3 regions of the Pseudarthrobacter sp. MOO13 genome follow, and region 1 is predicted to be linked to each of the others. Evidence: riboswitches for the same ligand, from Rfam matches in the RefSeq annotation. Region 1 holds a riboswitch; each other region holds the start of a gene.

Region 1 (7,903 bases):
GCGCGGTACCGCTTGTGGCAGGAGAGGCATTCCACCAGGGGGTCGGAAAAGACCTCGACGTGGCCGGAGGCCTCCCACACCTGGCGGGGCAGGATCACGGAGGAGTCAAGGCCCACCACGTCCTCGCGGCCGCGGACCATGGACTGCCACCACTGGCGCTTGATGTTTTCCTTCAGCTCAGCGCCCAAAGGGCCGTAGTCCCAGGCAGAACGCGAACCTCCGTAGATCTCACCGGCCTGGAACACGAAGCCCCTCCGCTTGGAGAGGGAAATGACCTGGTCGAGGACGGATTTTGCTGCCATGGGGTAACTCCAATTTCTACAGGGCCGCTGGGTGCGGTCCGCGGTGTGCAAACCCCGGCTGCGGCGTGCAGGGCACACCGGGCACCGGGTGGGCGGATGGGGGAAGATGCGTCAAAAGCTGCGTGTACTAGCCTACCGGCCGGCGCCCCCGGAGCGCGCCCCGCGGCCAGGGCAAGGTTGCCAGGATGATGGCGCCGAGGGTGAGCAGGGTCCCAAGGACCGTGGCAGGGGCGACGACGGTGCCAGGCGCGGGCAGCACCAGGTCCAGTGCCAGGGACCCCAGGAGTTGGCCCGCGATCATGCCGAGCCCGGTGACCAGGACGCCGAGGCTGCGGACCAGCAGGGCACCCAGGCCGATGAACACGCAACCCATGGGACCGCCCAGGTAGTACCACCAGTCGGCGGGCAACGGGTTGCCCGGCCCGGCCACCGCGAGCTTCACGGCGAACGCCGCCCACAGCACGATGGTGCCGGCCACGAAGTTGACCAGGGTGGCGGCGATGGGGGTGCCGTAGTGGACGGTGGCGGTGCCGTTCATGGCCTGCTGGAAGCTCATCAGGAAGCCTGCGGCCACCGGCAGGAGCAGCGGAACGAGCAACGCAGCCGGGTCGGCGCCGGTATCGGCACCTCCCCCGCCGAACCGCGGCGACACTGCCCAGGCGACGGCCGCGATGGTCAGGACGCAACCGATGATGCGGATTCCCGTGACGGACTTCTTCCCGGCCGGGCCGATCCCCAGCCGGTCCACCAGCAGCCCGCTCACGGTCTGTCCCGTGACGGTGGCGACGGTGAAGAGGGCCACCCCGAGGAGGCCCACGGTAAAGGACTGGGCGAAGACGAACAGCGCGCCGATGGCGCCGGCCAGCACGTAGATGCGGGGAAAAGCCCGGGTACGGACGGCCGGGAGGATGGCCGCCAGCCCGGCCCGGCCCCGCGGCAGGACCAGCGAGATCAGGATCATCACCAGCAGGCCGGTGCTGAAACTGACCACGGCTGCGGCGATTCCGTCGTTGAGGCGGGCGCCGAGGGCTCCGTTGATGCGGCCTTGGACGGGGATGGCCAGGCCGGCGCCCACCGCCAGGGGCAGGCCTGCGAGGACGGGCAGGCGTGGAGGGGAGGTCATTGGATCCACCTTAGTTCAGGCATTATTGCTGTATGAGCAACCCCATTGACGACGTCCCTATCCGCGACAGCATGATCCGGCTGGGCCAGCTGTTGAAGCTTGCCAACCTCGTGGAGGACGGCGTGGAGGCAACGGAGCTCATCAAGAACGGGCTGGTGAAAGTCAACGGCGAAATCGACGACCGCCGCGGCCGCCAGCTGCACCACGGCGACACCGTCACCGTGAACGGGCACACCGTGAAGGTGGTCGCGCCGGAGGCGGGCTGACCGCCACGGCCGCGGCGCCGTCGTCGTACGCCTACTTGTTGAGCACCTCGTGGGTGAGGAACTCCCCCACGTGGCCGATCTCCTGCTGGTTGATGCCGTGCCACATGCCCGTGTAGAGCACCTTGGTGAGCTTGACGTGCTTGCGCACCCACCCCATGGTGAACTCGATCTTGTCCTGGGTGATCACCGGGTCCTGCTGGTCCCGGCCCCAGAACATGGGGATGGTTCCGTCCAGTTCTGCATCCTTGAAGGTGGGGTCGCCGGCGGCGTCCACCACGAAGCCCGAGAGCCCGACGACGGCAGCGAAGTCCGTGGGACGCTGCCGCAGGAGGGTGGTGGCCATGGCCATGCCCATGGAGAAGCCCAACAGGGAAACGGAGGGGTGGCCTTCCCTGATGGTGTCGATCCATTCCTGGACGTAGGCCGACGCCGCCTTGACCCGGTCCAGGGAGTAGTCGATGGACGCCGTCAACGGGAACCAGGTGAAGCCCGGGCCCATGGCGATCGGCGCCCGGACGGATGCCACCGCAAAGTCCCCCGGAAGCATCCCGGCAAGGCTGAACAGGTCCTGTTCGTTGGCGCCGTAGCCATGGAGCAGCACCAGCAGCGGTTTGCCGGCACGCTGCTCTTCGGGGTGGGACCACAGGACAACGGGAGCGGGAAATACTTCGGCGTCAGTCATGGTTTCCATTCTTACAGTTACCCGAAAGTAACAACCTACGTTGGCGTAGCCATTGAAGCGGAAGGCAGGATAGGACAGTGACTGACGCAAGTGCCATCCAGACCCCGTCCGTGCACCCCGGTTCCCACCCCTGGAGCCGGTACGTGGCGATGGGCGATTCCTTTACCGAGGGCATCGGCGACCCCGAGCCCTCAAGCCCCGGAGGGCACCGCGGCTGGGCCGACCGGGTGGCCGAAGAACTGGGCCGCACCAAGCCGGACTTCGCCTACGCCAACCTCGCCGTCAGGGGCCGGCTCCTGCAGCAGATCGTGGACCAGCAGCTGGCCCCGGCCCTGGCCCTGAAGCCGGACCTGGTCACCTTGTCAGCAGGCGGCAACGACCTCATCCGCCCGGGCGGCGACCCCGACGCACTGGCCGAAAAGCTCGATTCCGTGGTCCAGATCCTGTCCATGGGCGGCGCCACCGTGGTCCTGTTCAACGGTCCGGACACCGGCTCCTCGGTCCTGGGCAGGATCCGGAGCAAGGTGGCCATTTACAACGAGAACCTGCGGACTGTCGCGGCCCGGCACGACGCCGTCATCGCCGACATGTGGTCCCTCCGGCAACTGAGCGATCCGCAGATGTGGGACCAGGACAGGCTGCACTTCTCCCCGTTGGGGCACCACACCATCGCGGCCATGGTGCTGGACTCGCTTAACGTTGAACATTCGCTGGAACCCCTCCAGCCCAAGGATCTGCCGCCCCGGACCTGGCGCGAGGCAAGGACCGGGGACTTGGTGTGGGCGCGCGAATACTTCGTGCCCTGGGTACTGCGCCGGCTCCGGCACCAGTCCTCCGGTGACGGCGTCACGGCGAAACGGCCGACGCCGGGTCCCGTCTTTGGCCCGGGCGTTCCGTTGGGGTCCGGCGAGGGTCCGCTGGGAACCTCGGAACCCAGCCGCCGGTAGGACCGCACGGGGTTACGCTGGAGGGACAACCTTCGAGAGGCGCGGCACCGTGAGCAGCTTGTTTTTGTGGATCATCATCCTGTCCTTCGTTGTCCCCATAGCCATGCGGATGTACCGGCGGTCCATGGCACGGCGGGACCGGGACCAAGGCTTGCCGGGCCAGTACCCTGGCCAGTTTCCGGGACAGTACGGGCCGGGCGGGTTCCCCGGGTCCGGCCAGTTTCCCGGGTCCGCGGGGCCGCAGAGCAACCAGCCCCGCGACGGCTACACCCAGCAGGACTACTACTCCGGCGGCTTCCGCCAGCCCCGCCCGGCCAATGAATCACAGCCACAGCCCTACCAGTACGGGCAGCCCCCCATGCCGGACCCCCGCTACGGCGCGCCCCAGGAGCCGCCGTTCCAGCAGTTCCCGGGCCAGCAGTTCCCGGGTCAACAGGGTATGGGCCAGCAGTTCCCCGGCCAGCAGCAGGGTACCGGCCACACGCCGGCCGGCCCGCCTCCAGGCCCGGCCGTTCCCCCGCCGGGAGCGCCCCAAGGATTCCGTGCCCGGAAGCTCGCAGAACTGGACCAGCAGTACAGCAACGGCGAAATGTCCATGGAGGACTACATGAAGCGCCGCAGCGACATCATGAACGGCTGAGCCCCAGCCGCCGCCACGCCTCAAGCCCGGAAGAGCCGCCTGACCACTTGCCCGGATGCCAGCGCATCCAGGCCTTCATTGATGTCGGCCAGCGGACGGGTATCGGTGTGCAGCAGTTCCACCGGAAGCCTGCCTTCCCGCCAGTAGCCCAGGTACGCCGGGATGTCTCGGCGGGGAACCGCGTCGCCCATGTAGGAGCCGAGGAGCCGTTTGCCCGCGCCTGCGAACTGCAGTGCCGGAACGGACAGTTCAGCAGACGGATGGGGCAGTCCCACAGAGACAACCGCGCCGCCCCGCGTCACCAGATCAAGGCACGTTGCGATCACGCCGGCCGAGCCGACTGCTTCGACGGCCACATCCACCCCGTCACCGGCAGCCTCGGCCACAAGACGGGCCGCATCCGCAGGCGTTCCCACCGCCGTGGCACCGGCGTCCAGGGCCAATGGGTGCTTGCCCGGATTCGGATCGATGGCTATCACTCCGGCGGCCCCGGCGAGGCGGGCCGCCATGACGGCCGATAAGCCTACTGCGCCGATGCCGAAGACAGCCACGGACTGTCCCGGACTGACGCCTGCCGTATTGAGCACGGCCCCCATTCCGGTGAGCACGGCGCAACCAAACATCGCCGCGACGGTGTCCGGGACGTCGTCGTCAATCACCACCACCGACTCCCGCGCCACCACGGCGTAATCCGCAAACGCCGAGACGCCCAAATGGTGGTTGATGCGCTCCCCCGCCGGCGTGCGCAGCAAGGCCGGCCCATGCAGCAGGTCACCGGAGCCGTTGACCTCCGCAGCGCGGTGGCAAAGCGCGGGCCTCCCGGCCCGGCAGGCCCGGCAATGGCCGCAACTGGGCACGAAAACGAGCACCACGTGGTCTCCCACGGACACATCGGCTACCCCGTCGCCCACGGACACCACCCGTCCCACCGCTTCGTGGCCCAATGCCATCGGAAGCGGCCGGACCCTGGAGCCGTCCACCACGGACAGGTCCGAATGGCACAGGCTCGAATAGGTGATGGCAACCCCAAGCTCACCGGCGCGCGGCTGTGCTTGGTCCAGCTCCTGAACGACCAACGGTTTCGCGTCAGCGTAGGTGGGGTTTCCCGATGCCTGTCCGGCGGCGGGAACGGTCGAATACAGGACGGCGGCTTTCATGACACGATCATGCCGTACTTCCACCCCGGGCCTGCCGCACTGTGGCACCGCGGCGTCCACCGGCAGCGTGCACCGGAAGCACCGCAGGGCAGCCGGCCGCTGCCGGGACGGGCGCAGCTAGGCCAGGAACGTCGTCCGGAGCTGGTTCCCCAGCTGTCCGATCTCGGTCAGGAAGCCGTCATGGCCTATCGGTGCCGAGATCATATGCACGTCAACCTCACCCGGCAGGGCCTGGGCCAATTCGCGGGACTGGGACGGGAAGTAGAGCCGGTCGGAGTCCACGGCGGCAACGAAGAACCGGGCGGTGGCGGAGGCCAGGGTCTCGGCCAGCGGCCCGCGGCCACGGCAGACATCGTGGCTCATCAATGCCTCGGTGAGGGCGATGTAGCTGTTGGCGTCGAACCGGCGGACGAGCTTCCTGCCCTGGTGGTCCAGATAGCTTTCCACCTGGTAGCGTCCGCGGTTTGCCAGCAGTCCGCCGTGCAGGGGCGACTCGGGGGCCTGGGGTTCCCGGCCGAAGCGCCCTTCCAGTTCCGCGGCGGACCGGTACGTGATGTGGGCGATCCGCCGTGCCAGGGCCAGTCCGTCTTCCGGACACGGTCCGCCGTAGTAGTCGCCGCCGTTGAAGTTCGGATCCTGGCGGATGGCCAGGGTCTGGGCCTGGGCGAAAGCGATCTGTTCAGCCGTGCTGGCAGCGCCGACCGAGATGACGGCGCAGCGCTGCACCCGGTCAGGGTAGGTCACCGCCCACTCCAGGGCGCGGGCACCCCCCATGGAACCCCCAAGGACGGCGTACCAGCTCCCGATGCCCAGCTGGTCCGCCAGCCGGGCCTCGGCAACAGTGCTGTCCCGCAGGGTGACCAGGGGGAAGCGTGAGCCCCAGGGTGCTCCGTCGGGGGCGGCCGACGACGGGCCCGTGGACCCGTAGCAGCCGCCCACAATGTTGACGGACACCACGAAGAACCTGTCCGTATCGACGGGCGCCCCAGGACCGGCCAGCTGTTCCCACCAGCCCTCTTCGTCGGTGTCGCCCCGGGTCACGTGGGTGCTGCCCGTCAGGGCGTGCTCGATCAGGATGGCGTTGCTGCCGTCCGCGTTCAGCGTGCCCCAGGTCTCGTACGCCAGGGTGACATCCGGCAGGTAGCCGCCGCCCTCGAGCTCGAGTCCTCCGATGGAGGCGTAGCGGACAACTCCGTGTTCGGGAATGGTGGTACGGGCGACGGTAACCGTCATGGCAAGACCTCTTCTACGCGCTTGCCTGCCGTCATTTGACCGGCAGGCCAGGTCTTCACCCGGGGCACCCCACCGCGGAAGGAGGGTTGCCGGCCAGCAAGCCGGGGCTGTCACTGGCACTCATGACCTGGTTCGAGTGTACGAAACACCCCCCGGTCCAGGCCAAGAGTGTGACTGGTTGTGACTTCCCGGCGCTGCCGGCCGGCAGCGCCCCGGCGTGCCGGCGGTCAGGCGTCGGCGCCGCCCTTGGCCGCGCGGAAACCGGCCTCCAGGTCGGCCAGGATGTCGTCGATGTGCTCCAAGCCAACCGACAAGCGGACCAGCCCCGGATTGACGCCGGCCACCACCTGCTGCTCGGGCGAGAGCTGGCTGTGGGTGGTCGACGCCGGGTGGATGACAAGCGAACGGACGTCGCCGATGTTGGCGACGTGCGAGTGCAGTTCCAGGGCGTCGACGAAGCGCTTGCCCGCCTCCGCGCCCCCGGCCAGGTTGAAAGCGACGACGGCGCCGGTCCCCTTGGGCCCGTACTTGCGGCCCCGTTCGTACCAGGGGCTGGACGGCAGCCCCGCGTAGGCGACCGATTCGACGTCGTCCCTTCCCTCCAGCCAGCGCGCCACCTCCGTGGCGTTGGAAACGTGCCGTTCCACCCGCAGGCTCAGCGTTTCCAGGCCCTGCGAAATCAGGAAGGCGTTGAAGGGCGAAACCGCCGAGCCAAGGTCGCGCAGCAACTGGACACGGGCTTTGAGGATGTAGGAAAGGTTGGCGCCCAGTGCGCCGCCCTCGCCAAGGTCCCGGGCGTAGACCAGCCCGTTGTAGGTGGGATCCGGGGTGTTGAAACCGGGGAACCGGCCGGGGTCCTTGCCGAAATCGAACTTGCCGGAGTCGACGATGACGCCGGCAATCGCCGAGCCATGACCGCCCAGGTACTTGGTGGCGGAGTGGATCACGATGTCCGCACCCCACTCCAGCGGCCGGATCAGGTAGGGCGTGGACAGGGTGTTGTCCACGATCAGGGGAACGCCGGCGTCGTGGGCCACCTGGGAGATGCCTTCGATGTCCAGGACGTCCTGGCGCGGGTTGGATACCACCTCGCCAAAGAACAGTTTGGTGTTGGGCTGAACGGCATTCCGCCACTGATCCAGGTTGTCCGGATCTTCCACGAAGGTGACCGCGATGCCGAACTTCTTCAGGGTGTGGGCGAACAGGTTGTAGGTGCCGCCGTACAGGCTGGGGCTGGCCACGATGTGGTCCCCGGCCTCGGCGATATTCAGGACGGCGAAGGTCTCCGCGGCCTGCCCCGAGCTCAGCAGCAAAGCGGCCAGGCCACCTTCGAGGCTGGCGATCCGCTGCTCCACCGCGTCCTGGGTGGGGTTGCCGATGCGGGTGTAGATCGGCGCCAGTTCGGCCAGCGCAAAACGGTTGGCTGCGCTCTCGGCGCTCGGGAACACGAAGGACGTGGTCTGGTAGATGGGAAGGGCGCGGGCCCCGGTGGCGCTGTCAGGCTCCTGGCCTGCATGGATCTGGCGGGTTTCGAAGGACCATCCGTTGGACAT
Region 2 (7,903 bases), 850 kb from region 1:
GAAACACCCGGCCTGCCCGGGAATGGCTAGGATGGTGCCTAGCCGTAAGCGGTCTACTTGAGGGTCATCCACCCACAGACGAAACTCAGCAGAGGAGCCAGCATGCCCATTGCAACCCCAGAGATCTACGCCGAGATGATCGACCGCGCGAAGGCGGGCGGATTCGCCTTCCCCGCCGTCAACGTCACGTCCTCGCAGACGCTGAACGCGGCACTGCGAGGCTTCGCGGAGGCGGAGTCCGACGGCATCGTGCAGGTCTCCACCGGCGGCGCCGCCTACTGGTCCGGCGCGTCCACCAAGGACATGGTTGCCGGCTCCCTGGGTTTCGCAGCTTTCGCCCGCGAAGTTGCCAAGAACTACAACGTCAACATCGCCCTGCACACGGACCACTGCCCCAAGGACAAGCTGGACGGCTTTGTCCTGCCGCTGCTTGAGGCTTCCGAGGCCGAGGTCAAGGCCGGCCGCAATCCGCTCTTCAACTCCCACATGTGGGACGGCTCCGCCGAAACCCTGCAGGAAAACCTGCGCATTGCCCGCGACCTGCTCCAGCGCACGGCTGCCGCCAAGATGATCCTCGAGGTGGAGATCGGCACGGTCGGCGGCGAGGAAGACGGCGTCGAAAACGCCATCAATGACAAGCTTTACACCACGGTCGAGGACGCCCTGGCCACCATCGACGCCCTGGGCGCCGGCGAAAACGGCCGCTACATCACCGCACTGACCTTCGGCAACGTCCACGGCGTGTACAAGCCCGGCGGCGTAAAGCTGCGCCCGGAGATCCTCAAGGACATCCAGGCCCAGGTGGGCGCGAAGATCGGCAAGGACAGCCCGTTCGACCTCGTGTTCCACGGCGGCTCCGGATCCTCGGACCAGGAAATCGCCGACGCCGTCTCCTACGGCGTGATCAAGATGAACATCGACACCGACACCCAGTACGCCTACACCCGCCCGGTGGCCGACCACATGTTCAAGAACTACGACGGCGTCCTGAAGGTTGATGGCGAAGTGGGCAACAAGAAGACCTACGACCCCCGCGTCTGGGGCGCTTCCGCCGAAGCCGGCCTGGCGGCCCGCGTGGTGGAAGCCACCAAGCAGCTCGGTTCGGCCGGAAAGACGTTCTAGATGTCGGATGAGTTCCGCAAGAACCTGATGGGACCTGAGCCCACGCTCCTGCCTGCCGAGACCGAGGTCAATGCGCAGCTGGAAGCCGGGCACGAGGCCCTGGACCTGGTGGAAAAGCACCCCACGTCCTCACTGTTGTGGGCGATCCTGGCTGAGGAAGCGTGGACCGAGGGCCGGACCATCGACTCCTACGCGTACGCCCGAGTGGGCTACCACCGCGGACTGGACGCGCTGCGCCGCAACGGCTGGCGCGGCGTCGGGCCCATCCCGTGGGAGCACGAGCCGAACCGCGGGTTCCTCCGTGCGCTTTACTCGCTGGGCAGGGCTTCGTCGGCTATTGGGGAAGCGGACGAGCCGGAGCGGATCGAGAAGTTCCTGAACGACTCCGATCCCGCGGCGAAGGCAGCCATCGAGGGCTAGATACGACTAATTACGACGACGGCAGGTCACCTTCCCAGCGAAGGTGACCTGCCGTCGTCGGTGGTTGAGCCGCGTCGAAACCCTAGGCCTGGTGGGCGATGCCGGTGCGTGCCATGGCATCGGCGTACGCCGTGTGCATGTCCGCGAGAAACTCCTCCTGGCGGGCCGGTGAACCGGCGAAGGCGCGGCCACTCAGGGAGCGGACCTTGTAGGTCTTGAGGCCGCGGCGCCACAGCAGCGGGACTTCGGTCTTCAGCAGCAGGTTGGCCAGGCGGTTTGCCTCCGTGCCGTGCGCCACGATCACGGAAGCGCGGGGGACCAGGGCGAGGAACTTCAGCAGCGGTTTCAAACCTGCCTGCACCTGGTCCGGGGTGAATTTTCCGTTGGCCTCGCCCGGGACGTGCCACGGGTGGACGTTCCAGGGCATCACGAATTCCGGGCGCAGGCCCAGCTTCCACTGGATGCCCAGCATGCGGGTCGCGGCGTCCTGGTCACCGGCAGTGATGAAACCGGACTGGTCCATCTCGCCAATATTGGAGTACAGGCTGATGATGCGGCATTCCTCAACATCGTGCATGGGGTCCACGTAGGGCACCACGGTTCCGGGCTTCGCTTCCTGCAGGGAATCGCACAGCTCGTTGACAGCGGCAACGCTGGGCTCGTAACGGCGGCTCATGAGCTGTTCGTGGAATGTTTCGGGGGCCAGTGCGGTCATGAAGGGCTGGTTCTCCTGCGGGGATTGATGTTGCGTCCACCGCCGAAAATGGGCGCACGGTGGCGCAGCTCATCAACGGTGGTTAGTTGGGGTGGGCCGATTCCGGGTCGGCCTTTGCCAGTTTACCAAGCCCGGAGAAACGAAACGCCGGTCCAGCGCACCTCATTCATGGCGCAGTGGACCGGCGGTCATTCCCGGAAGGGGCGGATAACTACCAGAGGCGCCCGGTGGCGCGGCGGGCGCCCTCGCCAAGAGCCTCCAGCTTGGCGAATGCGATCTGCGGATGCACCCGGCCGCCCAGGCCGCAGTCGGTGGACGCGATGACGTTCTCGCGTCCCACCAGCTTGGCGAAGCGGACAATCCGGTCCGCCACCAGGTCCGGGTGCTCCACCACATTGGTGGCGTGGGAGACGACGCCGGGGATGATGACTTTGCCCTCAGGAAGGGTGGTGTCCTCCCAGACACGCCATTCGTGCTCGTGGCGGACATTGGCCGCCTCGAAGGAGTACGCGCCCGCGTTGACCTGCAGCACTGAGCCGATGATGTCGGCGAATGGGATGTCCGTAGTGTGCGGACCATGCCAGGAGCCCCAGCAAACGTGCAGCCGGACCTGTTCCTGCGGAAGGTCCCGCAAGGCCCAGTTGGTGGCCTCGACGCGCAGCTGGATGAACTTCAGGTAGTCCTCCAGGGACGGCTCCGGGTTGATCTGGTCCCAGCTCTCGGCCAGGGACGGATCGTCGAGCTGGACCGTCAGGCCGGCGTCGATGATGGCTTTGTATTCCTCGCGCATCGCATCGGCGCAGGCGTAGACGAGCTCCTCATCGTTCTTGTAGTACTCATTGGCGACGCGGGCGCAGGAACCGGGGGAGAGGGACGCCACGAATCCTTCGCTGAGGCCTGCCGCGGCGAGCCCGGTCTTCAGGTTCTTGATGTCCGAGGCCACCAGGTCATGGCCGGTATATGTCAGGGGCCCGGCGATCTTGGGTTGGGACACGCTCTTCCGGTGCGCCAAGATCCCGGAGGAGGGATCGCTGTACGCCTCATTGAACGCCTGCCGGTCCCGCCGGTCGGGGAAGGACGTCAGGACAACGTTTCCGGGGGACGACCGCCGGACTTCGGCTTCAGCCCACCGGTCCACGGTGGTCGGCTCCAGGCCGCCGAGCCGGGCGAAGGAGTAGTTCCACCAGGCCCCGTAGTCCACGGAGTTGGACATCGTATGCCCGTACTCGCCGTCGTTGGGGATATCGATGCCCAGGTCCTTCTGGCGCTGGACCACGCCCACAACGGAGTCTTCCAGGAGCTCCAGGAACGCCGGGGTGATCCCGTCGGATTCCTTTGCGGTGTTGGCTGCGATGAGTTCATCGGTGCGAGGCAGGGACCCGGCGTGGGTGGCGCGAATATGGTCGGTGTTGAGGGGCATGCTGGAATCTTCCTTCCATCGGTCCTGGCAGTAGCACCTTCGGCCGGCAGCTTTCCTGCCGGACCGTGGTTGCTGCGGCGTCATTGAGCCAGGTCTCTCAGCCGCTCCGGATGGTCCACTATTACCTAAATCCATGAACCGCCCGTGGGCAAATGCGGTTCAGAATACGGCGGATCAGTGTTGGGCGGTGGCGCTCCCCGGCAAGAGCCCAACCCGTTCCCAGGTTTTGTCCAGTCTATTGACAGCTTTCGTCAAGCTTGGTTGGCTGTCTGTCACGGGCCGTGATGGGGAACATGGCGGCTGAACGCACCCGATGCACTCGAAAGAGGTAACGCACTGTGACGAAATCTTTGAGGACCCTTGCCGTATCCGGCGCGCTGGCGCTGGCCGTCTTCGCCGGGTCCGCCCCGATGGCCCACGCAGTTGGCGAAGGCCCCAACTACGGCGGCAACGGCCAGATCACCACAAGCAAGCTGGCTACGTACAGTCAGATGGTCTCCTTCCTTAAGGACCAGGACGCCAAGCAACCGGCCATGGAGCTGGAAGTGATCGGCCAGACGGTCAAGGGCCGCGATATCCACCTGGTCAAATACATCTCTGACCCGGCCAAACCCACCATCCTCTACCTGACCCAGCAGCATGGCAACGAACAGCTCACCACCGAGGGCGCCATGGAGTTCATCAAGCACTTGGGCACCGGCAAGTCGTCCGGCATCCTGGACGGCGTCAATATCCTGATCGTGCCCATGCTCAATGCCGATGGCGCCATGGGGGACGTGAATTTTTCCTTGGACGACTACCTCGCCAAAGGCGACCGCCACCTGACGCGTTACAACGCGGAGGGCGTGGACCTGAACCGGGACCACGTGGCCAAGGTCCAGCCGGAGACCCAGGCCCTGCACAGCAACGTGATGCGCAAGTACCGCGTCGATTACATGATCGACCTGCACCACCAGGGCACCCGCGCTGAACGCGACGGCAAGCTGGTGTCCGGGTCAATCCTGTACCCCACCACCCCGAACGCCGATCCCGCCGTCGTCGAGAAATCCAAGCGGCTCGGCGCCGTGGTCTTCAACAACGTGGACTCCACCGGCTGGGGCCACCTGGGCAAGTACCAGGGCGGCAGTGCGGAGACCATCAGCCGCAACGGCATCTCCGTGGAATACGGAATTGCCACCCTGCTTTTCGAGATGCGCGGCATGTCCGACCATTACCTGGACGGCTACGCGCTGGGGCAGCGGAGCAACGGCTACCTGATCAAGCAGACGGTCACCACCCTGACCTCCACCGCCGCGGCGATCGCGGACGGTTCCATTGCCGACGCCGACACCTCCTTCTGGGACACTCTCGCCGAACAGACGTCCCGGCCGGCCGGGGAAGCCGAGGACGAGTAAGGGACCAGGCCCGCCGCAGTCCCTTGCGGGGCCGCGGCGGGCCCATCGAGTGGACAAAGTGCCTGATCCGCTAAACTTGGGTGGTAAGAGCCCCGGAACTCTTGCATCGCTGAGCCGCCCCGCGGTCCGGCGACGGCCGGTCTGTTCGGGGCATTCTCATGAACGGCGCTGCGCAGGTCCGCTCCCCGCGGCCGGACCCGGGCAGCCCGAACGAATGGGGGAGGATCCCATGCCAGCAATTGTGATCGTAGGAGCCCAGTGGGGCGACGAAGGAAAAGGCAAGGCCACCGACCTTCTGGGCGGCCGTGTTGACTACGTCGTCAAGCCCAACGGCGGGAACAACGCCGGGCACACCGTCGTCGTAGGCGGTGAAAAGTACGAACTCAAACTGCTGCCCGCAGGCATTCTCAGCCCCAACGCGGTGCCCATCATCGGCAATGGCTGCGTGGTGAACCTCGAAGCCCTTTTCCAGGAGATCGACGGACTCCAGGCCCGCGGCGCCGATACCTCGCGGCTCCGCGTGTCCGCCAACGCCCACCTGGTGGCCCCCTACCACCAGGTGCTGGACAAGGTGACCGAACGTTTCCTCGGCAGCCGCGCCATCGGAACCACCGGCCGCGGCATTGGCCCCGCCTACATGGACAAGGTGGCCAGGCTGGGCATCCGTGTCCAGGACGTCTTCGACGAATCCATCCTCCGCCAGAAGGTGGAAGGCTCGCTGCGCCAGAAGAACGAGCTCCTGGTCAAGGTCTACAACCGCCGCAGCGTTGTGGTGGACGAGATCGTTGATTACTTCCTGTCCTTTGCCGACCGCCTCCGCCCGCTGGTCATCGACAGCACCCTGGTCCTTAACACCGCCCTGGACGAGGGCAAGGTGGTCCTGATGGAGGGCGGCCAGGCCACGTTCCTCGACGTCGACCACGGCACCTACCCATTCGTGACCTCCTCAAACCCCACCGCCGGCGGCGCGTCCGTGGGCTCGGGCATCGGCCCTACCCGGATCTCCCGCTCGATCGGCATCATCAAGGCCTACACCACCCGCGTTGGGGCCGGACCGTTCCCCACCGAGCTCTTTGACGAGATGGGGATGTACCTGCAGAAGACCGGCGGTGAGTTCGGCGTCAATACCGGCCGCCCGCGCCGCTGCGGCTGGTACGACGCCGTCCTGGCCCGCCACGCCTCCCGCGTGAACGGCTTCACGGACTACTTCGTCACCAAGCTGGACGTGCTCACCGGCATCGAGCAGATCCCTGTGTGCGTGGCCTACGACGTGGACGGCGTCCGCCACGATGAGATGCCCATGACGCAGACCGAGTTCCACCACGCCAAGCCCATCTTCGAATACTTCGAGGGCTGGACCGAGGACATCACCGGCGCCCGCACCCTCGCGGACCTCCCGGAAAACGCCAGGAACTACGTGCTGGCGCTGGAGAAGCTGTCCGGCACCCGGTTCTCCGCTATTGGCGTTGGCCCGGACCGGGACCAGACCATCGTGGTGAACGACCTCATCAACGACTGACACGTCCCTCCGGAACACGGTAGACGACGGCGGCGGGCCACCCATTGCGGGTGGGCCGCCGCCGGCGTTTGGGGGCGTGGGCAGTAATTTACACAGGCTTAACGCAGTTGGTCTTGTACCCCTGCAGCCGCGGCGGCCAGACTCGTTAACACCATTTGAACTGATCAGCGGACGGTCCCACTATGCGTTTGGCGGTGCAGGGATGCACCCAGCGAAGAGCCGTCGCCGGTCGAAAACACCAGACCGGAAGGACATGCCGTGGCAGGAAACATTGAAGTCTTTCTTGATCCGGAGCTGCTCTACAGGTTCCGGCTGCTGGGGCCCGATGGGTCGGTCATGGCCGTCTCGCAAGGATTCGAGGACAAGGCGGCGGTAGCTGCCGGTATCGCGGCCGTTCGTGAATGTGCGGGGACGGGCCTGGTCACCGATCTCAGCCCCGCCGGGGCAGTCTCCCGTCCCGCCGCTGTACCCGCTGCCGCCGGCGTCGCAGCTCCTGGCGACCTGCCCGTCGTCGTACCGGCGTGTGATGACCGGCGGCTGCCGGTGAGGCTGCACGCCTATGCATTGGCGAAAACAACGCGCAGGCAGGCCGCGCCGCGTTGGGCCAGCGCAGCTACCCGTTGAGGACGGGATGAATAAAATCAAAAAAACTTTCACAAGGGCGTAACCCTTCGGGGGTCCGCAGCGATTACCCCTGTGAAGTGCCGGTCTGGAACCTGTCCCCCATCACGTTCCAGGCCGGCTCTTTTGATCTCTTGGCAAGGCCGCACGCGGACGGAGTTCCGTGGCGCTCACCGGTCGGGAAGGTTACTGAAGGGTAAAGTAGGACCAGCGTTCCGGATTCCCGTGAGACGCTTCCCTTGCCGACGCCCTTTTGATTGAAAGCTCCACGTCAGTGACCGATGCACAGACAGATGCGGCCCCGGACCACGCCGTCCCCGGGCCTGCTGCCTTCAGCCTCGTCTACAAAACGTACGCATCACAAGTCCTGGGCTATCTTGCCGCCCGGGGAGTCGACGATCCGGAGGCGGCCATGCAGGAAGTGTTCCTTTCCGTCCTGCCCCGCCTCGACACCGTGCGGGGAGGCGAAGCGGGGCTGCGGACCTTCATCTTCAGCGTTGCCCATGCCCGGATGGTGGACGATCGCCGGCGCCAAAGCCGTCACCCGGTAAAGCTGCCGTTCGAGCCCCAGCTCGACCAGCGCGAAGACACCTCCGCCGAAAAGGAAGCCCTGCGCAACATCTCGCCCGGCGAAGTCCTGGAACTTTTGTCCGGGCTGCCGCAAGACCAGCGCGAAGCGCTCTCGCTTCGCC
Region 3 (7,903 bases), 1.3 Mb from region 1:
GTCGACGGCGGTTACCTCCAGGCCAAGCTCCAGCAGCAGGGCCGTAAACTTCCCGGTACCGGCCCCGACATCGAGTGCGTCACGGGCCTGCGCCGGGACCAGCCACCGGGCTGATTCCACGGGGTAGCCCGGCCTGACGCGCTGGTAGTGCCGTCCGCCGTCGCGGAAACTGCCGCCAAGTTCCCGCCGGCGCCCGTGATCAAGCTTGGGGCCACCCCGAACCACGCGTGGACTCCTTCAATTCCGACTGTTGATGCCCCTCGAATTTACCGCACCCCCTTTGGACATGTGCTGGGGGAGCAGGAGCGGGAGGTGCCCTAGTCGTCGATACAGGGGGCCGCACCGGCCGTGCCCGGGGTGTTGGGTGCCCAGTGCGGGTAGGTGCGGGAGTCGTTGGCGGGCACCCAACGGCCTGCGTCAACCACGTAGTCCCAGCCCAGCCCGTTGCTGCGCAGTGCGCGGATGCCGGCAAGAAGGCGTTCGGCATCCTCCAGCCGGGATCCGACGCCGAAGCTCGCCCGGAGTGATCCGTTGGGCAGGCCCAGGCGTTTCAGCAGTGGGTGGGCGCAGAAGCGTCCGTCCCGCAGGCCCACGCCGTGCTCCGCCGAGAGGTAGGCGGCCACCAGCCCGGCGTCGTAGCCTGCAACCGAGAAATTGACCACGCCGATGGTGTCCGTTTCCGGATTGGTGTCCTTGAAGATCTGGTGGACGGTGACGCCATCGATGCCCTGGAGGCCCTCCACCAGGAAGGAGCGGATGGCGGACTCGTGGGCGTGCCAGCGTTCCTGGTCCAGTTCCGCGATCACCTGGGTGGCGCGGGCCAGCGTGGCGGCTCCCAGGACGTTGGGCGATCCCCCCTCATGGCGGGCCGGGCCGGTGGCCCAGCTGACGCCGTCGAGCCTTGCTTCCTTGACGGCACCGCCCCCGGCCAGGTGCGGGACACCGGCGTCCAGCCAGTCAGCACGTCCCACCAGGACGCCTGCGCCGAACGGCGCGTAGAGCTTGTGCCCGGAGAACGCAAGGTAGTCGACGTCGTCCGTGCTGATGTCCACCCGGCGATGCGGCGCAAGCTGGGCGGCGTCCACCACGATCCGTGCGCCGTACTGGTGCGCCAGCGCGGCCAAGGCCCGGATGGGGAGGATCTCGCCGGTGACGTTGGAAGCGCCGGTGACGGCCAGCAGGCTGACCCCGCCCTGCTCAAGTTCGGTGCGGACTGCCTCCAAAGTGCCGCTGATGGTATCCGCGGCGACAATGCTGCGGTGCGGGACGCCCTGCCAGGGCAGGAGGTTGGCGTGGTGTTCGATGTCCAGGTAAAGGACATCTCCGGCGGGGCGGCCGTCCGCCAGCGGCAGGCAGCCGGCCAGCAGGTTCAGGGAGTCGGTGGTGTTGCGGGTGAAGATGACCGAATCGCCGGGGCGCCCTCCCACGAAGTCGCGGACAATGTTGCGTGCGTTTTCGTACACTGAGGTGCTGATCTGGGATGCGTAGCCGGCGCCCCGGTGGACACTCGCGTAGTACGGGAGGATCTCGTTCAGGTACGCGGACACCACTGACAGCGCCGGTGCGGAGGCGCCGTAGTCGAGGTTTGCGTAGCGGACGTGGCCGCCGGAGATCAGCGGCGCCTGGATCTCGGCGCCGGTGACCGCGGCGAGGGGCCGGCCGGCGACGGCCTGTCGCGGATCCGCCGCGGCGGCGTTGGCGGTGGCGGAAAGGGGGGAGACGGTGGCAGTTGTCACAGAGACCTCACTTGGATACAGGACTCCGGCACAGTGGAATCCGCGCTTGCCGTATCCGCTCCGGACCGGCCTGGTCGTCACCCGGGGCACCCCACCGCGAATGGAGGGTTGCCGGCCAGCAAACCGGGGTTTTGCGCTGGCACTCGTGACCTGGATAAAAGCGTAGAACATGGAATGGGCAGGACTAAAGCCGCGGCAATTGTTAAGGCTTTTGTTACGCCCTGCCGAAGAAACGGCCGCGGACGCCCCCTCAAGGAGGCGTCCGGCGTCGTATTGTTCGATTATTGTGCCGCTAGGGCGACTGCTGGAGCAGGTCGTCGAGGTCCGGGTTCAGCCGGTGCAGCACCTCTGAATGCAGGATCGAGTTCGTGGCCAGGGCATTGCCGCCGAACGGGCCATCCTCGCCTTCGAGGGACGTGAAGCGGCCGCCGGCCTCCACCACGATCGGTACCAGGGCAGCCATGTCGTACAGGTTCAGTTCGGGTTCGCAGGCGATATCCACCGAGCCTTCCGCCACCATGCAGTAGGACCAGAAGTCTCCGTACGCCCGGGTCCGCCACACGTCTTCCGTCAGGCCGAGGAAGTCGTCAAGGTTTCCGCGTTCCTTCCAGCCGCCCAGGCTGGAATAGGAGAGGGAGGCGTCGGCCAGGTTTGAGACGTTGGAAACCCGAAGCCGGGTGGCGGCGGCCAGGGACCTGCCCATGTACGCGCCCATGCCTTTGGCAGCCCACCAGCGCTTGCCCAGTGCCGGAGCGCTGACGACGCCCACCACCGGCTCGCCCTCGTCCACCAGGGCGATCAGCGTGGCCCAGACCGGGACGCCGCGGACGAAGTTCTTGGTCCCGTCGATGGGATCGATGATCCAGCGCCGCGAGCCGTGGCCGGTGCTGCCGAATTCCTCACCCAGAACGGCATCGCGGGGCCGGGAGCGGGAGAGTTGGCCTCGGATGGCCTCCTCGGCCGCCTTGTCGGCGTCGGTGACCGGCGTCAGGTCCGGCTTGGTCTCGACGTGGAGGTCCAGGGCCTTGAACCGGCTCATCGTCTGGTCGTCCACGGAGTCGGCCAGGACGTGGGCCAGGCGCAGGTCATCGTTGTAACTCGAAGCGGGTTGGATCATGGTTCCAAACTACCGTCTGCGGGCGTTTCTGCCGGGAGAACGCGTCAGTTGACGCTGCCAAGCTCCTTCGTTTCCTGTGCTTCCATCCTTGGATCGGCGCCGAGCAGCCGCCGCAGGGACGCCAGGCGGGCGGCGCCGGTAGGGCCGGCGTGTCCGCCGTCCACCCACTCGTCCAGCCCGCAGTTGACCGCCGTTGCCGTGTGCTTGCAGCCCCGCTCGCAGTTTTCGATGCCCGGGGAGAGATCCGGGAACGAGCGCAGGATCCTGTCCGGGTCCACGTGCGCCAGGCCAAAGGACCGGATCCCCGGGGTGTCGATGATCCAGCTGCCGGGCGGCGCGTCCGCGAGCCGAAGTGCCAGCGCCGACGACGACGTGTGCCGGCCGCGCCCGGTGACGGCGTTGACGCCGCCGGTGGCGCGCTCGGCGCCCGTGAGTGCGTTCACCATAGTGGATTTGCCCACCCCGGAATGCCCCAGCATCACGGTGACGGTGCCGTCGAGGTGTGCGCGGAGGGCGGCCACCGCAGCGCTGTCCAGCCGGGCGGAGAGGCCGTCGTCGGACCGCGCGTCGATCCCGGAGGCCTGTGCGTCGGCGGTCTTGCTGATGATGACGGGGAAGTCCAGGTGCGTGTAATTGGAGAGGAGCTCGGCGGGATCCTTGACGTCGGCCTTGGTCACCAGCAGGATCGGCGCGATCCCGGCGTCGTAGGCCGCCACCAGGGCGCGGTCAATGAAGCCTGTGCGGGGCTCGGGGTTGGCGGCCGCCACGACGATGACCAGCTGGTCCGCGTTGGCCACCACGGCGCGCTCCACGGGGTCGGTATCGTCGGCACTGCGGCGAAGCAGGGTGCGGCGGTCCTGAATTTTCACCAGCCGGGCCAGCGTGTCCGGGGCTCCGGAGACATCCCCCACCAGGGAGACGAAGTCGCCGGCCACCACGGGATTGCGGCGAAGCTCGCGGGCCCGCGCAGCGATGACCACCCGCTCATTGTCCGAGTCCTCACCCACCACCGCGGTGTACCGCCCACGGTCCACCGTGATGATCCGGCCGGTTACGGCGTCATCGTGGCTGGGGCGGTCTTTGGTGCGTGGCCTGGAGCCTTTCTTGCTCGGGCGGATCCTGACGTCCGATTCGTCCCAGGAATCAGTGCTCCGCGCCACTGCCGCGCCCTTCCGGTCCGGCAGCGGACGTGCCCTCCTGGGCCAGCATGCCTGCCCACAGCTGTGGGAAGTCGGGCATGGTCTTGGCTGTGGTGGCAATATCCTCCACCTGGACGCCCGGTACCGCCAGTCCCAGGATCGCCCCGGCCGTGGCCATCCGGTGGTCCGCGTAGCTGTGCACGACGCCGGCGTGCAGCCGGGCGGGGCGGATGAGCAGTCCGTCCGGAGTTTCCTCGGCGTCTCCGCCGAGCCGGTTGATCTCTGCCACCAGGGCAGCCAGCCTGTCGGTTTCGTGTCCTCGCAGGTGCGCGATCCCGGTGAGCCGGGAGGGCTCCGAGGCCAAGGCGCACAGCGCGGCGACGGTGGGGGCGAGTTCGCTGGTGTCCGCGAAGTCCCCACCCTTGATTTCCGGACCGCCGGTGACGGTCAGGACGCCGCTGTCCAACGTGACCGTGGCACCCATGCTGGTGAGGATGTTGCGCCACAGGTCGCCCACCTGCCGGGTCTCCGCCGGCCAGTTGGGGATCCGGACCGTTCCCCGAGAGGCGAGGGCCGCCGCCAGGAACGGGCCCGCGTTGGAAAGGTCCTGTTCGATCCGCTGGTCGAAGGCACGGATCGGTCCGGGCGCTACCACCCAGTGGTTGGGCACGGAATCGTCCACGGACACGCCTGCGCCGCGAAGGACCGAGACCGTCATGTTGATGTGGTCCAAGCTTGGTACCGGTTTGCCCACGTGCTCAAGATGCAGGCCGTCGTCGAACCGTGCCCCCACGAGCAGGAGCGCGGAGACAAACTGGGACGAAGCGCTGGCATCAATCACCAGGTGGCCGCCGCGGACGGAGCCCTTGCCCGCCACGGCGAACGGGAGGGACGACGGGGCGTTGCCGTCTTCGGCTGAGACAGCCACACCCAGGGCCTTGAGGGCCTCGATGATGGTCCCCATGGGGCGCTTGCGTGCGTGCGGGTCGCCGTCGAACACGCTTATCCCGTTGCGGAGTGCAGCGAGCGGCGGAACGAACCGCATCACCGTACCGGCCAGCCCGCAGTCGATCCGGGCCTCCGTCACGGGCGCGGACGCAGGCAACGGAACCACTTCGAGGTCGGGACCAAAGGTTCCGTCGCCCGGGACCTCCGTGATCGTGGCGCCAAGCTGCCGCAGCGCATCGATCATCAGCACGGAATCCCTGGAATGCAGGGGCGCCCGCAACCGGGACGGCCCATCCGCCAATGCCGCCAGAACGAGGTACCTGTTGGTCAGGGACTTCGAGCCAGGCACCGTAACGGTGGCGTTGACGGGCCGGGAAGCGAAAGGGGCGTCCCAGTGCTGGACAGGTGTTCCGGAAGCGTCCCGGGCGGCAGTTGCTGCGGTCATTCGTGCTTAGGCTCCCGTGGCGTGGTCGACGGCGCGGCGGACAGCCTTGTCCGCCTTGTGCAGCTTCTTGTTCGTGGTCTTGCGCGCGTCGGCGGCCAGGTGCGAGGCGTTCCGGCGGGCACCTGCGGCAAGGTGCTCGGCGCGCCAGGCCAGTCCCGGCTTTCCTGCGGTGTCCACCGAGGCGAGCAGCGCACCGCCGCTGAGGGACAGGTTCTTGAGCAGCTGGTTCCGGCGGGTCTCGCGCCCTTCCTTGCTGCTGATGTCCGCGCTGCGCCACTCGACGAACGTGTTGAGCAGGGAAACCACCGTCAGCAGCGACGCGGAGAGCCTGGAGAACTTTCCAAGGCCGAACAGGACGCCGGCGCCCACCTGGGTACCGCCGATAACACGCGCGAGGGTCTTCTCGCTGGCCTGGAACGGAAGCGAGGCCGCGGCCTTGCGGAGCAGGGGTGAGAGTTGCTGCGCAGTGTCGTCGGAGTTCTTGAGCTTATCCAGTCCGGCAATGACAAAACTGGAGGCGAGCATGGGCCGTGCGAGCGTGCGGACAAAGGACATGGATTTCCTCCTGGATGGACGAACCGCGGAACGCGGCGGAGTCGGTCCTAGTCTTGCACTTTTGGGGAATATTTGCCTGCGGGAAGGGGTTATGGCTGACGGGTCACCGACATGCGGCCCGATGATCATTCACCCGATACAGAGCGGAGTTGGCCCTTGGGGAAGGTGTTGGACGGAACGAGGCCCGCGGGTCCGGTGGCAGTGGAAGCACTGGCTGCCGATCCCTTGGAGTACGGCACGCCCCGGGCAGGGCGCCTGACAGTAGACTTGAAGGCAATGAGCACCCTGGATCCGGCCGTCGCGGCCATGTATGAGGCTTCACCTGGCGCAGCGAACGGCTCGGCACCGGCCCCGCCGGCTTCTGCCGCGCCGGCGGGGGAGGTTGGTCCGGCCGCAGGGCCGGACACCGAGGACGCCGCCCTGGACGTTGCGGCGGAGACCGTTGAGGACCGCCGCCTGCGCTTCGAGCGGGACGCCATGCAATACGTCGACCAGCTGTACTCGGCGGCGATGCGCATGGCACGGAACCCCTCAGATGCCGAGGACCTGGTCCAGGAGGCCTACACCAAGGCATTTTCGGCGTTCCACCAATACAAGCCGGGCACGAACCTCAAAGCGTGGCTGTACCGGATCCTGACCAACACCTACATCAACCTCTACCGCAAGAGGCAGCGCGAGCCGCTTCAGTCCAATTCGGACACGATCGAGGATTGGCAGCTTGCCCGCGCGGAGTCCCATACTTCAAGCGGACTTCGGTCGGCCGAGGCCGAGGCGTTGGACCACCTCCCGGATTCAGACGTCAAGCGGGCGCTCCAGGACATTCCGGAGGAATTCCGGCTGGCAGTGTACTTCGCCGACGTCGAGGGCTACGCCTACAAGGAAATCTCAGACATCATGAACACGCCCATCGGCACCGTGATGTCCCGGCTCCACCGCGGCCGGAGAATGTTGCGGGACATGCTCGCGGAATACGCCGCCGAGCGCGGATTCAAAACGGCCGCAGATGCATCGGAAGCGGCAGGAAGCAAACCACAGGAGAACAGGAAATGAGCGACTGCCAGGGATTGGGCGATTGCGACGACACCCGGATGCAACGCATCTACGAGTACCTTGACGGGGCGTTGACCCGCGAGGACCTTACCGAAATCAAGAACCACCTTGACGACTGCCCCGAGTGCGCGCAGCAGTATGACCTTGAGTGCGTGATCCGCAACATGGTCAAGCGCTCCTGCACAGAGTCCGCTCCGGACAACCTGAAGAACGCCATCCTGGACCGTATCCACGCCATCCGGCCGGTGGAGGCGTAGGAACGCCCCACGCCGGCGGACAATGGCCGCAGACAGCAAAGGACCCCGAAAGCCGAATGGCTTCGGGGTCCTTTGCTTGAACCGTAGTCCCTGGCATTTGCCTAGGTGTTGGGGCGCTTCCCGTGGTTCGCGCCGCCACGCTTACGGTCACGACGCTTGCGTGCACGCTTGCTCATAGCTGGCCTCCTTACTGTTGGTACTCAAAAGAGCTGCCCTCCAGTCTCCCACATGATGTGGCGGCCCGCGAACCGGAGCGGGCCGGTGGCCTGCGGCGGTGCCGCTGGTTGCCTGCGCCTACCCGTGGAGCGCAGCGCCGATTGCGGCGCGGGCATCTTCCAGGACAAGCCGGACATGATCCAATGCCACCGCGTTGAGGGGCGCGGGCGGGCCCTGGCGTTGCAGGTCGGCGCGGATGCCATCGCGGAATTGTTGCAGCATCCGGTCTATGGCGAGCTGCTGTACGGAGGCGGTGATCCCGCGTTCCACTGCTGCCAGGTCCACCTGGCGGTGGTTCAGCTCGGCAAGGCCTTCTGCCGTGATGCGGTACGTCGTGCGTCGTCCGGACGGCTCAGTGGCCACCAGGCCGTCCGCTTGAAGCTTGCCCAGCCGTGGATAGATCGTTCCCGCGCTGGGGGAGTAGGCGCCGCCAAAGCGGT

Evidence for each region. Region 1 has a riboswitch for S-adenosylmethionine ahead of metX (homoserine O-acetyltransferase MetX). Riboswitches for the same ligand answer to the same signal wherever they lie in the genome.
Region 2: another riboswitch for S-adenosylmethionine. It lies ahead of AC4EEO_RS16225 (cobalamin-independent methionine synthase II family protein); the one in region 1 lies ahead of metX (homoserine O-acetyltransferase MetX).
Region 3: another riboswitch for S-adenosylmethionine. It lies ahead of AC4EEO_RS06435 (aminotransferase class V-fold PLP-dependent enzyme); the one in region 1 lies ahead of metX (homoserine O-acetyltransferase MetX).

Annotation. Positions count from the first base shown of each region.
Region 1 covers NZ_CM177848.1:2,707,098-2,715,000, forward strand. The annotation lists gene AC4EEO_RS12505 (glycine--tRNA ligase) at 1-302, opposite strand, end outside; gene AC4EEO_RS12510 (DMT family transporter) at 430-1,425, opposite strand; gene AC4EEO_RS12515 (RNA-binding S4 domain-containing protein) at 1,458-1,691, shown strand; gene AC4EEO_RS12520 (alpha/beta hydrolase) at 1,723-2,373, opposite strand; gene AC4EEO_RS12525 (SGNH/GDSL hydrolase family protein) at 2,451-3,320, shown strand; gene AC4EEO_RS12530 (hypothetical protein) at 3,370-3,960, shown strand; gene AC4EEO_RS12535 (alcohol dehydrogenase catalytic domain-containing protein) at 3,981-5,117, opposite strand; gene metX (homoserine O-acetyltransferase MetX) at 5,235-6,350, opposite strand; SAM riboswitch class IV at 6,363-6,478, opposite strand; gene AC4EEO_RS12545 (bifunctional o-acetylhomoserine/o-acetylserine sulfhydrylase) at 6,578-7,903, opposite strand.
Region 2 covers NZ_CM177848.1:3,561,425-3,569,327, reverse strand. The annotation lists gene fbaA (class II fructose-bisphosphate aldolase) at 103-1,122, shown strand; gene AC4EEO_RS16235 (DUF3151 domain-containing protein) at 1,123-1,542, shown strand; gene AC4EEO_RS16230 (uracil-DNA glycosylase family protein) at 1,625-2,257, opposite strand; gene AC4EEO_RS16225 (cobalamin-independent methionine synthase II family protein) at 2,469-3,677, opposite strand; SAM riboswitch class I at 3,690-3,794, opposite strand; gene AC4EEO_RS16220 (M14 family zinc carboxypeptidase) at 4,016-5,071, shown strand; gene AC4EEO_RS16215 (adenylosuccinate synthase) at 5,301-6,590, shown strand; gene AC4EEO_RS16210 (DUF1508 domain-containing protein) at 6,849-7,214, shown strand; gene AC4EEO_RS16205 (RNA polymerase sigma factor) at 7,486-7,903, shown strand, end outside.
Region 3 covers NZ_CM177848.1:1,372,893-1,380,795, forward strand. The annotation lists gene AC4EEO_RS06430 (class I SAM-dependent methyltransferase) at 1-225, opposite strand, end outside; gene AC4EEO_RS06435 (aminotransferase class V-fold PLP-dependent enzyme) at 318-1,736, opposite strand; SAM riboswitch class IV at 1,774-1,887, opposite strand; gene hisN (histidinol-phosphatase) at 2,029-2,853, opposite strand; gene rsgA (ribosome small subunit-dependent GTPase A) at 2,898-4,013, opposite strand; gene aroA (3-phosphoshikimate 1-carboxyvinyltransferase) at 3,997-5,385, opposite strand; gene AC4EEO_RS06455 (DoxX family protein) at 5,392-5,940, opposite strand; gene AC4EEO_RS06460 (sigma-70 family RNA polymerase sigma factor) at 6,217-6,990, shown strand; gene rsrA (mycothiol system anti-sigma-R factor) at 6,987-7,247, shown strand; gene AC4EEO_RS06470 (50S ribosomal protein bL37) at 7,349-7,423, opposite strand; gene AC4EEO_RS06475 (PadR family transcriptional regulator) at 7,542-7,903, opposite strand, start outside.